2 regions of the Paenarthrobacter sp. CAP02 genome follow, and region 1 is predicted to be linked to the other one. Evidence: predicted binding sites of a transcription regulator. Region 1 holds the regulator's gene; the other holds the start of a gene.

Region 1 (7,353 bases):
GCTTCAAAAACGTGACGGGTCAGCGAGCCCGTGAAGTGTCCGCCAATGAGGTGGTATTCCTGGCCCGCAGGCTCACCGCCATGCACCAGGTAGGGGCGTCCCGAAACATCAACCACCGCGTGGGCGAGGGCTTCGTCCAACGGAACGGTTGCCTCACCGAAGCGACGGATCCCGGCCTTGTTTCCCAGCGCAGTCCGCAGGACCTCGCCGAAGGTAATGGCTACGTCCTCCACGGTGTGGTGGGCGTCGATGTGGGTATCGCCCGTGGCCTTGACAGTCATATCAATCAGGGAGTGCTTGCACAGCGCCGTCAACATGTGGTCATAGAAGGGAACCGAGGTGCTGATGTCCGAGACACCGGAGCCGTCCAGGTTGATCTCCACCAGGACGGAGGATTCGCTGGTGGTGCGCTCCATGCGCGCGGTGCGGGCAGCGGACGGCGTGGCGCCGGTTTCGCTCATTGGGACGTCCTTCTACACGGAAGTTGGATGGGGTCTATTGACAAGTTTAGGCGGGCCGTGATGCTTGGCTGTCCAAAAGGCCTTCCAAGGCGACAAGGAAGGCCGTGGTTTCCGGCTCAGTCCCGGCAGTCACCCGCAAGTGGCCCGGAATTCCTACGTCACGGATCAGCACTCCGGCATCGAGCAAGCCCTGCCAAATGGTCTGCGGATCCTCCAGCCCGCCAAAAAAGACGTAATTGGAGTCCGATGCAGCAGGCTTGAGGCCCATCCGCAGCAACTCGGTGACGATGCGGTCGCGTTGCACTTTGATGTCCTCAACATCGGCCATCAGCGCTTCCCTGTGGCTCAGCGCCGCGAGTGCGGTTGCCTGCGTAATGGCCGAGAGGTGGTACGGAAGCCGGACCAGCCTGATCGCATCCGTAACCTCCGGCGCAGCGGCCATGTAACCCAGGCGCGCGCCGGCCAAGGCAAAGGCTTTGCTCATGGTCCGCGAGACGATCAGCCGTTCCCTGCCGGGCAGCAAGGTCAGCGCGCTGGGCGTGTTGTCGTGGGCAAACTCGTGGTACGCCTCGTCGACGATCACGATCGCCCGGCTCGCTTCCCCGGCTTCATAGACAGCCTCGACAACATCCAGCCCGAGCCCTGTCCCGGTGGGGTTGTTCGGTGAGCACAGGAAAACAATGTTGGCCCCGGTCTCCCGAACCTGGGCGGCAGCCGACTGGGCATCCAATCCGTAGTCGTCAGCCCGGACTCCCCGGACATATTCCGTGTCCGTGCCGCTGGCGAGCAGCGGGTACATGGAATACGTGGGAGGAAAACCCAACGCCTTGCGACCAGGCCCACCAAATGCCTGGAGTATCTGCTGGAGGACTTCGTTCGATCCATTGGCAGCCCAGATGTTGTCACGGGAGAGACCGTGACCCAAGTACTCGGCCAGGGATTCGCGAAGCTCGGTGAACTCGCGGTCGGGATAGCGGTTCAGACCGGTGGCAGCAGCGGCGACGGCCTTCGTAATGGCGGCCTGCACATCCGCCGGGACCCCATGGGTGTTCTCGTTGACGTTCAGCAAAATGGGGACATCAAGCTGCGGTGCGCCGTAGGGGCTCAGTCCACGCAGGTTGGTCCGGAGGGGAAGTCGGTCAAGTCGCTCAAGCTGCTCACTCACCCAGTCAGTTTAAGGGGCCGCTGCGACTGCCAACTAACTGTGACGCCGGGCCACCCCTGTTTCGCGCAGGGTCCGACACTTAGTTGGCGGGTACGAAGAGCTGCTGACCGGGCTGGATGCGGCCGCCACGAAGGTCATTGAGCTGGATGATTTCCGAGATGACATCGCGGGGGTCCCGCTCAGGGGCTGCCGCTCCTGCAATACCCCACAGGGACTGGCCGGGCTGGACAGTGACTGTAACGGCGACTGGGGGTCGAAGCTGTGACTGCGAGTCGGAGGCCTTTGCGGGCGCGGTGATGAAACCGGCAAGGCTCAGCAGCGCAGCCACCAGCAACATGGCGGGGATGCCGAAGAACACAATCCGCCCCCGCCGGGTCAGGCGCAGGCGAGCGGGAGCCTGGGTGGTGCGGAAATCAGCGAACGTAGTGATTGCGGACATGAGCTGAGCCCTTCTGAGCTATTGCCAATGTGCCGGATGCCCGGCGCCTGGCTGCCAATTCTTGGTGTTCTCCTGTGCCGGCCCTTGGATGTTCGAACACTTTCTTCGAACATCGGGACTCAGCATCAGGTTTATAGAACACATATTCGAACCTTGCTATGACATTTTTAGCACTTATCAACGAACGGTGTCGAGACTCGCTAGAACAAATGTTTGATAAACGCCTGTGGCTGCCCTACGTTTGAGTGAAGAAACAGCACTGTTTCAGTGGAACAGGAGGGTCTGACATTTTGCGGGCCCCACTTCCCCGGACGCACTCCGGGGACGGAATGGAAAGGCATTGGCGAACATGGCAGCGAAAGCCACGGGCGGCGCGGTACCCCTGCGGAGCCAACAGCCTCAAAAGAGCCCCAAGAGCCTGACCGTCCGTCAGAAGAAGATCCTGGAAACCATCCAGAGGTCCGTGAATGACAACGGATACCCGCCCAGCATGCGTGAGATCGGCGACACCGTCGGCCTTGCCAGCCTCTCGAGCGTCACCCACCAGTTGTCCCAATTGGAAAAGCTCGGGTACCTCCGCCGCGATCCGAAGCGGCCCCGGGCCATGGAAGTCCTGATGCCCTTGACCCTGGACGGCGGTCCTATCCCCGGCGTCGAAGCACCCACGGCGCTTCGCAGCACGGGCGGACTCGCTGTGACGGAACTGGCCAGCGCCAGCGATACAGCGATGGTTCCGCTGGTGGGCCGCATCGCCGCCGGTGGTCCCATCCTGGCCGACCAGACCGTGGAGGACGTTCTCCCCCTCCCGCGGCAACTCGTGGGGCATGGCGAACTGTTCATGCTCAAGGTCGCCGGAGATTCCATGATTGACGCGGCCATCTGCGACGGAGACTGGGTAGTGGTGCGCCGCCAGAACGACGCCATCAACGGAGACATCGTTGCCGCCCTCCTGGACGACGAAGCAACCGTGAAAACCTTCCGGCAGCGCGACGGACATACGTGGCTGCTCCCCCAGAACACCCAGTACGAGCCCATCCTTGGCGACCAGGCCACCATCATGGGCAAAGTCGTCTCGGTACTGCGCTCCCTCTAGCCCTCACGCGGGTCCTGAGAACCCCTCTGGGAGGTAGGTGGCCTTTGCCGACCCCAGCCGCTCCAGGACACCACGGACTACTTTGCGGTCGGTTGTGGCCCAAAATGGCGGCAGGGCAGCCCGAAGGAACCCGCCGTAGCGTTCTGTGGAGAGCCTGGAGTCAAGTACCGCCACCACACCCTTGTCACCGGTTGATCGGATCAGGCGCCCAGCTCCCTGGGCCAACCGAATGGCCGCGTGGGTGGCCGACACGGCCATGAAGCCGTTTCCGCCGGACTGCGCGACCGCCCGTGAACGGGCGGTCATCAGGGGGTCGTCCGGACGTGGGAACGGAATGCGGTCTATGACCACCAGTCGGCAGGAGCCGCCCGGAACGTCCACCCCCTGCCACAGGGACATGGTGCCGAACAGGCAAGTGTCCGGCTCATCAGCGAACTGCTTGACCAGCGCAGCCATGGTGGACTCGCCCTGGCAAAGGATGTCGACGTCAAGGCGGAGCCGCATGGCATCCGCCGCTTCCTCGGCTGCCCTCCGTGAAGAGAACAAGCAGAGCGCTCCCCCACCCGAGGCCCTGATGAGGTCTTCCAACTCGTCAAGGGCTTCCGGCGATGTACCCCGACCAGGCTTGGGCAGGTGCTTGGCCACATAGAGCACACCCTGCTTGGGGTAGTCGAAAGGCGACCCCACATCGATGCCCGTCCAGCTCGGGGCGCCGTCACCGATCAGGCCCAAGCCACCGGCGGCAGGTTCAAAAGCCGCGCCTATGGCTAGCGTGGCGGAGGTAAGGACCACCGTGTGGCCGGCAAAAAGCCCTTCACGCAAGCGGCCTGCGACGCTCAACGGCGCAATGTTAATGAGGGCGGGTGCTGTTTCATCAGGCTGGGAGTAGCCCTGCTGGGGGTCGAAGTTGCTGTTTCGCGAGAACCACACCACTTCCCTGTTCTCCTTGGCGGCGAGCAGGCGTTCGCACAATTCCAGGATGAGCATGAGCCGTGAGCGCGCCAGTTGCCGACCGCCGTCGACCGCGTTTGAAGAGTCCGTCTTCGAATCCGAGAGTGCCGCGCGTGTGGCGTCGCGCAACTGGTCAAGGCAGTCGAGCTGTTCTTCGTTGAGTCCGTTGGGCAACAAGCCATTGGGCGCGCCTGCGATGGCCATATCCAGCCGGTCAGCCGCAGCGTTGAGGGCATCCACAGTAATGGCCGTGTGCTTGCGCGCACTGGACGCTGCAGCATGGACCATGGCCACGGACAACTGACCGGACACGGCTCCGGTCACGCGATCCTGAAGTTCGTGGGCCTCATCGACCACCACGACGTCGTACTCGGGGAGCACGGCCAGGCCCTCAAACGCACTCACGGCCAACATCGCGTGATTCGTGACGACGACATCCGCTTCCGCTGCGCGGGACCTTGCGAGTTCACTGAAGCATTCCTCGGCCATGGGGCATTTTTGCGCCCCGAGGCACTCCATGGATGTGACCGAAACCTGCCGCCATGCACGGTCGGTGACCCCCGGCATGAGTTCGTCGCGATCGCCGGTGGACGTCTTCCCGGCCCACTCACGAAGCCGGACCACTTCCTTGCCGAGCTGCGATTGCGGCCCGCCCATGGACGCAGCAAAGTGCGGAACGCTGGTGTCCTCGCCCAGTGAGAACAGTTGTCCCTCGGAGGGCTCCTCGCTGGGGAAACCCCCCTCAAGTTTCTGCAGGCAGACGTAGTTTGCCCGCCCCTTCACCAACGCCACATTGACGGGGCGCTTAAGAGCGGGGTTGATGCTTTCCAGCAGCCGGGGAAGGTCCCGGCCTACGATCTGGGTCTGCAGTGCCAAGGTGGCGGTGGACACGAGAGTTGGTTTATTGCTGTCCATCGAATGCGCGATCAACGGAATCAGGTACGCCAACGACTTACCTGTTCCGGTCCCCGCCTGGACCAGCAGATGCTCCCCGGTCTCGATTGCCCGGGCAACGTGTTTGGCCATCTCGTGCTGGCCGGCACGGCTTTGTCCGCCCATGCCGGCAACAGCCCGGTCCAACAATTCGAGGGTGGCCTGTTCGCCCACCGACTCGACGGCGTCCGCCGCCACCTTCTCAACCATTGCTGACGAATGACTCCAGCTCGGCTGCCAGTCCTTCGCGGACCATGACAACCACGTGCGTCCCGGATTCCTCGTGGTCAAGGCTCAGGATTTCCGAGTCGGAGCTGTGCAGCTTGCTGATCATGTCTCCGCGGTCGTAGGGAATCAGCAGCTCAAGGCGTACACCCGGCCGTGGAATGGACCGGCTGATATCCTCCAGCAGTTCCGCGATGCCCTGGCCCGTGCGGGTTGAAACCACCGCATGGCGGGGCTCCTTTTGCTTCAGTCGCTCAACGACGAAGGGATCGGCGACATCGACCTTGTTCAGGACAATGATTTCCGGGACCTTCCGGGCATCGACTTCCGTGAACACGGACCGCACTGCGGCGATCTGTCCCTCGGGATCCGGGTGCGAAGCGTCGACGACATGAAGGATCAAGTCCGCATCCGCCACTTCCTCCAGCGTGGACCTGAAGGCTTCGATCAGCTGGGTGGGCAGCGAACGGACAAACCCCACGGTATCGGCAAGCGTGTACCCGATGCCGTCCGGGGTCTGGGCCTTGCGGACTGTGGGATCCAAGGTGGCGAACAAAGCGTTCTCCACTAGGACACCCGCGTCCGTCAGGCGGTTGAGCAGCGAGGACTTGCCTGCGTTGGTGTACCCGGCAATAGCGACGGACGGAACGGCATTGCGACGGCGGTTGGCACGTTTGGTCTCGCGCGCCGGCTTCATCGCGGCGATTTCACGCCGCAGCTTGGCCATGCGCGTGCGGATTCGACGGCGGTCCAGTTCGATCTTGGTTTCACCAGGACCACGCGAACCCATACCGGCTCCGGCTCCACCCACCTGGCCACCTGCCTGGCGGGACATGGAGTCGCCCCAACCACGAAGACGCGGCAGGAGGTATTCAAGCTGGGCCAGCTCAACCTGGGCCTTGCCCTCGCGGCTCTTGGCGTGCTGGGCGAAGATGTCGAGGATCAGTGTGGTGCGGTCCACCACCTTGACCTTGACGATGTCTTCGAGTCCACGTCGCTGCGAAGGTGCCAGTTCGGTGTCGACCACCACGGTGTCGGCACCCGTGGCTGCCACGATGTCCTTCAGCTCCTGGGCCTTACCTGATCCCAGGAAAGTCCCGGGGTCCGGCTTGGTACGGCGCTGGACCAAGCCATCCAGAACCTCCGATCCGGCGGTCTCGGCCAAAGCAGCCAGCTCGCGCAGCGAGTTCTCTGCGTCTGCGAGCGTTCCCTCAGTCCACAGGCCGGCAAGGACGACGCGCTCAAGGCGCAACTGCCGGTATTCGACCTCGGTGACGTCTTCGAGTTCCGTGGAAAGCCCGGCCGTGCGACGCAGGGCCCGGCGTTCAGCCAGATCTTCCTGGTCGCCGTCGTAAATGCTGTGTTCCTGGTCCAGCGTCGAGATCGCCTGCGCCTTGCCGAACACACTGCCGGCCTCGTTGTCATTGGATGCCTGCGCAGGTACATCCTTGGAAAGAATCCGGTCGATGACGGCCTGGATTTGTTCAGGACTCATGTCCTGGGCGTCGGAATCGGATCCGGAGTGCTTCTGGGTGGTCATGGTCTCCTTAGACTGTTCGGCTATTCCAGAATAGTGCTGTTTGCTTGCTGATGGGGCGCTATTCGCGCTGGGCTGACGGGCTTGGGCCAAAGGGGCCTCCTGTGTGCTGCGCGGCCGTGCCTCCAAGGCAGGGAAGGCCGCTGCGATTCAAACGAAATAGGGTCCGCGCGGAGGTCCGGGGCAACCAAGGAATTTGACATCCGTTCTTCCTGGCAGCCGTCGTCAACGGTTACGCCAAGGCACTGGATGGTGTGATCTTCTTCAGTGTCAGTCAGCTGCGCCGTGCATTGGCTGACTTTGCCAGGTGGGACCTGCCGGGCGGAAAGGCCGTGCGCTTGGCTCGGGGCCAAGCGGACCTGCATCGCGGGCGGTGCCGTGTTTCGGCAGACTACTCAAAGATCAAGAACATGACTTCCACTTTAGCAGCCGCTGTCAACCCATCAGCGGGATGCGGCAGTTTCCCATGTCGCCGTCGGCCCACTAATCTGGCAAATTATGGAGTCTGCACACTATTTCACTGCCCAGCCAGCTGGACCCTTCACCCGC
Region 2 (7,353 bases), on a different contig from region 1:
TATTTCCATCGTGGGCGAGCAGGATTTCTACAACGCAGATCTGGCGGGCGATCCTGGCTCCAGCATCAGTGGTTGGGTGTCCAATGCATGGCCGTCAACGGGTGGTGAAGGCATGCATAGGGTCTCTGTCCATGACCTAAGCGGCAAGGTAGTGAAGGATGTCCCCGTTAACAGCAGTTTTTACACCGTCAGCGGACTTCAGCCCGGACAATACAAGCTTGCGTTGGATATGGTTACCGTCGGGAGTGCCTACCAGGCCAAGAAGTCCTATGAGGGGCAGTACTACAGTGGCGTGAGCGAGGACAAGGGGCCCGGTCCTGCGCCTACCATCACGCTTACGGCGAATGAGCAGAAAACCCGCTTCGATTTCTCCGGCACGGATGGTGGGAGCATGAAGGGCTACCTTCGCGATGCCGAAGGTCATCCTTTGCCGTTCGCGGTAGTCGAGGCCTATACCCGGGATGGTTCGCTCGTGTCGAGGAAAGCAGTGACGGACGCTCAGGGAAACTTTTCCATCACCGGACTAACCACCGGGTCCTACCGTCTCCGCGGGAACACTACGAATGTTCGCTTTGCTGGCACCACCTATTCCGGAAACGTCGCAGAGCAATCCGAAGCCAAGGAAATCGCCGTCACCAGCGGCGGCCAGACCGACGTTGGAACAGTCACCTATTGGTCCCCGAAGCGGTTCGCCGACGTGTTCGAAGGACAACAGTTCGACCATGAAATCAGCTGGACAGCGTCAACCGGCATCTCCACCGGTTGGCCCGATGCCACGTTCCGGCCCTACCTCCCGGTAAACCGTGACGCCATGGCCGCTTTCCTCTATCGGCTCGCGGGACAACCTACTTTCACCCCACCGGCAGTGTCGCCGTTCGCGGACGTTCCAACAACCAGCCAGTTTTACAAGGAGATTGCTTGGCTGGCGTCCGCCAAGATCTCGGGTGGCTGGCCGGATAAAACGTTCCGGCCTCTGGAACCCGTGAACCGTGATGCGATGGCCGCTTTCCTGTACCGCTTCTCCAAGATTGCGGGCTACATTCCGCCTGCCACTTCGCCATTTGTCGATGTACCAGCCACCGGACAGTTCTACAAAGAAATCGCCTGGCTGGCATCCACGGAAATCAGCACAGGCTGGCCGGACAAGACTTTCCGCCCGGTGACACCTGTGAACCGTGATGCGATGGCGGCTTTCATGTACAGGTTCAACGTATTGGACAAGTAGCATCATGCGGGCTTTCCTGTCTGCGAAGCGTCCGGAAGGTACTTCCCCGGCTACGCGGGCTGGGCTTCCTTGTGCAGGCCAAGCTGCGAGGTGGGGATATTGGCCGATTCGCGGGCAGTCATCGCGGAGACTGCTGCGATGGCGCAAATCACGGCGGTGAAGATGGAGATCTGGACCCACCCGCCGGGCTTGGTCCCGCCGAGCGCAGTCACGATCGCCGGAGCGAACCCTGCCATGAGGAAGCCGAGCTGGGTGCCGATGGCCAGGCCCGAGAAGCGGACCTTTGTGCTGAACATTTCACCGTAGAAGGAAGGCCATACGGCGTTCGCTGCCGCGTACCCGAAGGCGAAGTAGACCACGGAGACCACGAACATGAGTGGAACGTTGCCGCCTTCGAGGGTCAGCAGGAACACCGGGGTCATGATGGCGCTGGCGATGGCTCCGTAGATGAAGACGGGCTTCCGGCCGATTTTGTCTGCGAGCTTGCCGAACAATGGTTGGGTTCCGAGGGCTACGACGTTGGCCGCAACAACCAACCACAGCGTGATGGTGCTGTTGACGTGCGCCACGTCCTGGGCGTACTTGATGGCGAGGGTGCCGAAGACGGTGCTGACGGCGGCGATGAAGGCGCAGCAAACTACCCGGAGCACGTCGCGCCAGTGCAGGCGAAGGAGGTCGGCGACGGGAAGCTTGGAGATCTGGTTGTTCTTCTTGGCCTCGGCGAATGCCGGCGGCTCGTGCAGGGTGCGTCGGATGAAGAAGGCCACGATGACCACCACGGCGCTGAGCCAGAAGGGGATGCGCCAGCCGATGCCGTACTTGATCTCGTCAGGCAATGCCACCACGGGAATGAAGACCAGGGCCGCCAGGATCTGGCCACCCTGCGTACCGGTCAGGGTCCACGAGGTGAAGAAGGACCGGCGGTTATCGGGGGCGTGCTCAAGGGTCATTGATGATGCGCCGGCCTGCTCACCTGCTGCGGAGAGGCCTTGGCAGAGACGGGCGAGGACCAGCAGCACGGGTGCCCACCAGCCGATGGTCTTGAAGTCCGGGAGGCAGCCGATGACGAACGTTGCCGCACCCATGAGCACCAAGGTGAACATGAGGACTTTTTGGCGGCCGATCCTGTCGCCGAAGTGGCCAAGGATGATGGCGCCGATGGGGCGGGCGACGTAGGCGAAGCCAAAGGTCGCGAAGGACATGATCGCTGCGTTGGCATCGGCGTCCGGGAAGAAGACGTGCGGGAAAATCAGTGCTGCCGCCGAGCCGAAGATGAAGAAGTCGTAGTATTCGACGGCGCTGCCCAGGAAGCTGGCGAGGGCGGCTTTGCGGGGTGTTCCGGTGATGGTTTCAGTGCCTGGCGTCGCTGACGGCATTGTTTGGCTCATTGGGTGTTCCTTCTGTGACGACGATGTCGCGGATCTAGCGTCTGTGGGAGACCAGAGCGAGGTGCGGCCAGATCATCCCTCAAAGTAACCACATGGTGAGAGCTACTTGTGCAATACAGCAATAGTGGCTGTGAGTGTGGTCACTTGTCAATAGATGTCCCCACCATCTAGAAATAGCTCTCACCATGTGAGAGCATCGAACCATGAGTGTGAAAGACGACACAAAGACCGACATGGTCGGCAAGGCCCTGAGCCTGTTGGTATTGCTTGGCGAAGAACCACGTGGGGCCAGTGCAGCGGACTTGGCGAGGAGTGCGGGCCTCCCGTTCAGCACTACCTACCGCCTGCTGGGGTCCCTGACCCGCGACGGTTTCGTCGATTACGAACCCGACGGAAGGCGGTATCACCTGGGCCTGCGGGTATTCCAGCTGGGCCAGCGGGTATCGAACCACCACGGCTTTGCGGCCACAGCCTTGCCGGTACTCCAGCGGGTCACCGAGCGCACCCATGAGGCCACCATCCTGTCCGTCCGGGATGGAAACCATCACCTGACGGTGAACAAGGTGGACGGACCCAAGACGTTCCGCGTCACCAGCGACCCCGGCCATCTGGGCGCACTGCACACAACCTCGGTGGGCAAGGCCATTGTGGCTTTCGAGGAGGAAGTCGAACGAAAGCGACTCCTGGAGGAACTTCCGCTCGATCCCCTCACGGAGCACTCCATCACTGATCGCGACGCCTTCCGTGCTGAGATCGAGCAGGTGCGCCGCCAGGGTTACGCGGTGATGGACGAGGAAAACGAGATCGGCATGCGCGCCGTCGCCGTTCCCGTCCTCAATTCCCAGGGCCACGCTTTCGCGTCACTGGCCACGGCCGTGCCGGTCTTCCGGCTCACCATGGAGGAACTCATCGCGCACGTCCCCACATTGCAGGAGGCCGCGGCCGAACTCGCGGCACGCCTGCCGAGGCGCTGACCCCTCGTTGTGAGGCCTGCTTTGCGCGCTAAATCCCAGGAATACCGCGCAGAGCGGGCCCAACAATGCGAGCCGCAATCAATGTTTGTTCGCGATAAGAACAAGCGTGCGGAATATGAACATCTGTAGTAACGTAAATAACACCCGGCATGCGGCGCCCAGAAAACGCCATCTGTCCGCGGTGCTGAAGTTAGAAGGAGCTTGAGGATGAGCAACCGAGCCGAATCCGTTCTGGTGGGCCTGATAGGCGAAGGCGTCATGCCCTCGCTCACTCCGCCCATGCATGAACGCGAAGCCGATGTGCAGGGCCTTCGCTTGCTGTACCGCCCCGTGGACCTGCTTGAACTCGCATTGCCGGCCACCGCCGTCGGGGATCTCCTGACCGCCGCCCAGCGCATGGGCTTCAACGGCTTGAACATCACGCACCCCTGCAAGCAGCTGGTGATGAAGCACCTCGACGAAATTTCCGACGACGCCGCGCGCCTGGGTGCCGTCAATACGGTCCTGGTTCAGGACGGCCGGTTCATCGGACACAACACGGACTTCTCCGGCTTCGGCTCGGCGCTCGCCGACGGACTTCCGGGTGCCCAACTCAACAGGGTCGTCCAGTTGGGCGCCGGCGGCGCCGGGTCCGCCGTCGCCTACGCACTGCTTACGGCAGGCGTCAAGGAACTGGACCTGGTGGACATGGATGCGGACCGGGCGGCTGAGCGCGCCGCGGAACTCGGCGAGCTCTTTCCGGAAGCGAGCGTCACGCCGCGCACGCCGGACGAACTCCCACAGCTCATGCCCAGCGCTGACGGCTTGGTTCACTGCACGCCCATTGGCATGGCCGCCCACCCGGGCCTGCCGTTGGACATCGAACTCCTGGAGCCGCGGCACTGGGTTGCGGACATCGTGTATCGCCCCATCGAAACGCAGCTGGTCCGCGAGGCCCGGGCCAAGGGCTGCGCCGTCCTCGACGGCGGTCGCATGGCGGTCGGTCAGGCCGCAGACGCCTTCCAACTCATCACCGGACGCGTTGCGGACCGTGAGCGGATGCGGGCCCACTTCCTGGAGCTGATCGCCTTGGAAGACACCGCTGCCACCCTCAACGAGGGCACCCTGGCAAAGGCTTCCCGCTGATGCGCACCGGAATCGCAACCGTCTGCCTGTCCGGCACGCTGAAAGAGAAGATGCAGGCCTGCGCCATTGCGGGCTTTGACGGCATCGAGATCTTCGAACAGGACCTGGTCACCTCATCCCTCAGCCCGGAGGAAGTCCGGAAGATGGCGGCCGATCTCGGCTTGGGCCTTGACCTCTACCAGCCGTTCCGGGATTTCGACGGCGTCACTCCGGACCTGCTGAAGGCCAACCTCAAGCGTGCAGAGGCAAAGTTCAACCTGATGGAACGCCTTGGCATGGACACCATCCTGGTGTGCTCCAACGTGGCCACGGCAACCATTGACGACGACCAGCTGCGGGCTGAGCAGCTCGCCGAACTCGCCGGACTGGCAGGGGACCACGGCGTGAAGGTTGCCTACGAAGCCTTGGCCTGGGGAAAGTACGTCAACGACTACGAGCACGCATACCGCCTGGTGGACATGGTGGACCACCCTAACCTCGGCACCTGCCTGGACTCGTTCCACATCCTCTCCCGCGACTGGGACACCGCGCCCATCGAGGACATCAACGCGGAGAAGATCTTCTTCGTCCAGGTCGCCGATGCCCCCAAGTTATCCATGGATGTCCTCTCCTGGAGCCGGCACTACCGGGTTTTCCCCGGGGAGGGACAGTTCGAGCTCGCCAAGTTCATGGGCCACGTGGTCCGCGCAGGCTACACGGGCCCGGTTTCCCTGGAAGTGTTCAACGACGTCTTCCGCCAGTCGGACACCGAGCGGACCGCAGTGGATGCCATGCGCTCGCTGATCTGGCTGGAGGAGCAGAGCGCCAAATGGCTCGCCAGCACCCCAGCAGCAGCGGCACCGGAAGACAAAGCCGCCACCCGCCGTCGTTATCCCATGGAACTTGCCACGCTGCCCAAGGTGAACGAACCCGCCGGCTTCAACTTCGCCGAGGTCAAGGCTGACGACACCGCGCAGCTCGAGAAGCTCCTGAGCCAGCTCGGCTTCGAGTTCGAGGGCCGCCACCGCACCAAGGACGTCCAGCTCTGGACCATGGGCCAGGCCCGCGTGATCATCAACGAACAAGCACCGCACCACGCGGAACCGGCTATCGCCGCTTTGGGGTTCGACGTCGACTCTCCAGTGATTGCCTCCGCTCGCGCCCAGCAACTCAAGGCCCCTGTGGTGGCCCGCAAAGTCCAGGCCGACGAAGAGGTGTTCCAGGGCATCTCAGCGCCGGACTCCACGGAGATCTTCCTCTGCCAAGGCAGTCCGGACGGGACCGCCGCGTGGACGCACGAGTTCGGCGAAGGGCTGGAGCACGCCGGCGCCGGCCAAACAGCGGTCATCGACCACGTCAATCTCGCCCAGCCGTGGCAGCACTTCGATGAAGCTGTCCTCTTCTACACCAGCGCCCTTGCCCTGGAACCGCAGCAGTTCGCGGAAGTCCCAAGCCCCAGCGGCCTGGTGCGCTCGCAGGTCATGCAGACCAGCAACGGTGCGGTGCGGCTGGTGCTGAACCTTGCGCCGGCGCAGCAGGCCGAAAAGGCACGCAAAACGTACCAGGAACACATCGCCTTCGCCGTGGACGACCTCGTGGCAACAGCCCGGTCCGCCCGCGATCGGGGGTTGGAGTTCCTGCAGATTCCGGCCAACTACTACGAGGACCTGGATGCCCGGTTCGATCTTGAACCCGGATTCCTGGCCACCCTCAAGGAACTGAACCTCCTGTATGACCGGGACGCCAGCGGCGAATTCCTCCACTTCTACACCGCCACCGTGGGCAGTGTGTTCTTCGAAATGGTGGAGCGGCGCGGCAACTACGACGGCTACGGTGCGCCCAACGCCCCGGTGCGCCACGCCGTCCAATACGACTCGCTCCACCGGGCATAGCCGCCCGGACTAAACCGAAACCACAAATGAAAGGAGCCGGCTGTGCCGCAAGACCACACCGCACAAGCTCTCGAAACCGAGGAACTCGTGCCGCCAGCTGAGCCACACGCCGCGCACGACACCAAGAAGGTGGAAACCCAGGCAGATCTCAGTGCTGAGATCCAGGCCATCGGCAACCGCTACGCCCAGGCCGTCAAGGACGGCAAGGGGCCCGAAACCATGCCCCGGCTGGACTACGCGCCGTACCGCAGCTCCATCCTGCGCCACCCCACCAAGAGCCTGCACCACGCGGACCCGGAGACCATCGAGCTCTACTCGCCGGCGTTCGGCCACCAGGACGTTCACGCGCTGGAATCGGACCTGACCATCCAGCACAACGGTGAACCCCAGGGTGAGCGCATCATCGTTGCAGGCCGTGTCCTCGATGGCGACGGACGCCCGGTTGCCGGCCAGCTCGTGGAAATCTGGCAGGCCAATGCCTCAGGCCGCTACATCCACAAGCGCGACCAGCACCCCGCCCCTCTGGACCCGAACTTCACCGGCGTCGGGCGCTGCATCACGGGTGCGGACGGTTCCTACAGCTTCACCACCATCAAGCCCGGCGCGTACCCGTGGAAGAACCACCTGAACGCCTGGCGCCCGGCCCACATCCACTTCTCCATGTTCGGCTCGGAGTTCACCCAGCGCATCGTTACCCAGATGTACTTCCCGGGTGACCAGCTCTTCCCATTGGACCCCATCTACCAGTCGATCGTGGACCAGGACGCCCG

Evidence for each region. Region 1 encodes LexA, which represses DNA repair genes until DNA is damaged. Its sites were predicted from a motif close to TCGAACANNTGTTCGA; they were not measured.
Region 2: a site for LexA is predicted at 3,684-3,699, ahead of ABHM97_RS01595 (shikimate dehydrogenase). Genes of this name have one in related genera too.

Annotation. Positions count from the first base shown of each region.
Region 1 covers NZ_JBEEII010000011.1:73,115-80,467, reverse strand. The annotation lists gene hisB (imidazoleglycerol-phosphate dehydratase HisB) at 1-461, opposite strand, end outside; gene ABHM97_RS17980 (histidinol-phosphate transaminase) at 508-1,626, opposite strand; gene ABHM97_RS17975 (LysM peptidoglycan-binding domain-containing protein) at 1,706-2,065, opposite strand; gene lexA (transcriptional repressor LexA) at 2,415-3,158, shown strand; gene ABHM97_RS17965 (ATP-dependent DNA helicase) at 3,162-5,252, opposite strand; gene hflX (GTPase HflX) at 5,245-6,807, opposite strand; gene ABHM97_RS17955 (class I SAM-dependent methyltransferase) at 7,303-7,353, shown strand, end outside.
Region 2 covers NZ_JBEEII010000001.1:308,300-315,652, reverse strand. The annotation lists gene ABHM97_RS01610 (S-layer homology domain-containing protein) at 1-1,225, shown strand, start outside; gene ABHM97_RS01605 (MFS transporter) at 1,276-2,613, opposite strand; gene ABHM97_RS01600 (IclR family transcriptional regulator) at 2,817-3,587, shown strand; gene ABHM97_RS01595 (shikimate dehydrogenase) at 3,795-4,712, shown strand; gene ABHM97_RS01590 (bifunctional sugar phosphate isomerase/epimerase/4-hydroxyphenylpyruvate dioxygenase family protein) at 4,712-6,583, shown strand; gene pcaH (protocatechuate 3,4-dioxygenase subunit beta) at 6,626-7,353, shown strand, end outside.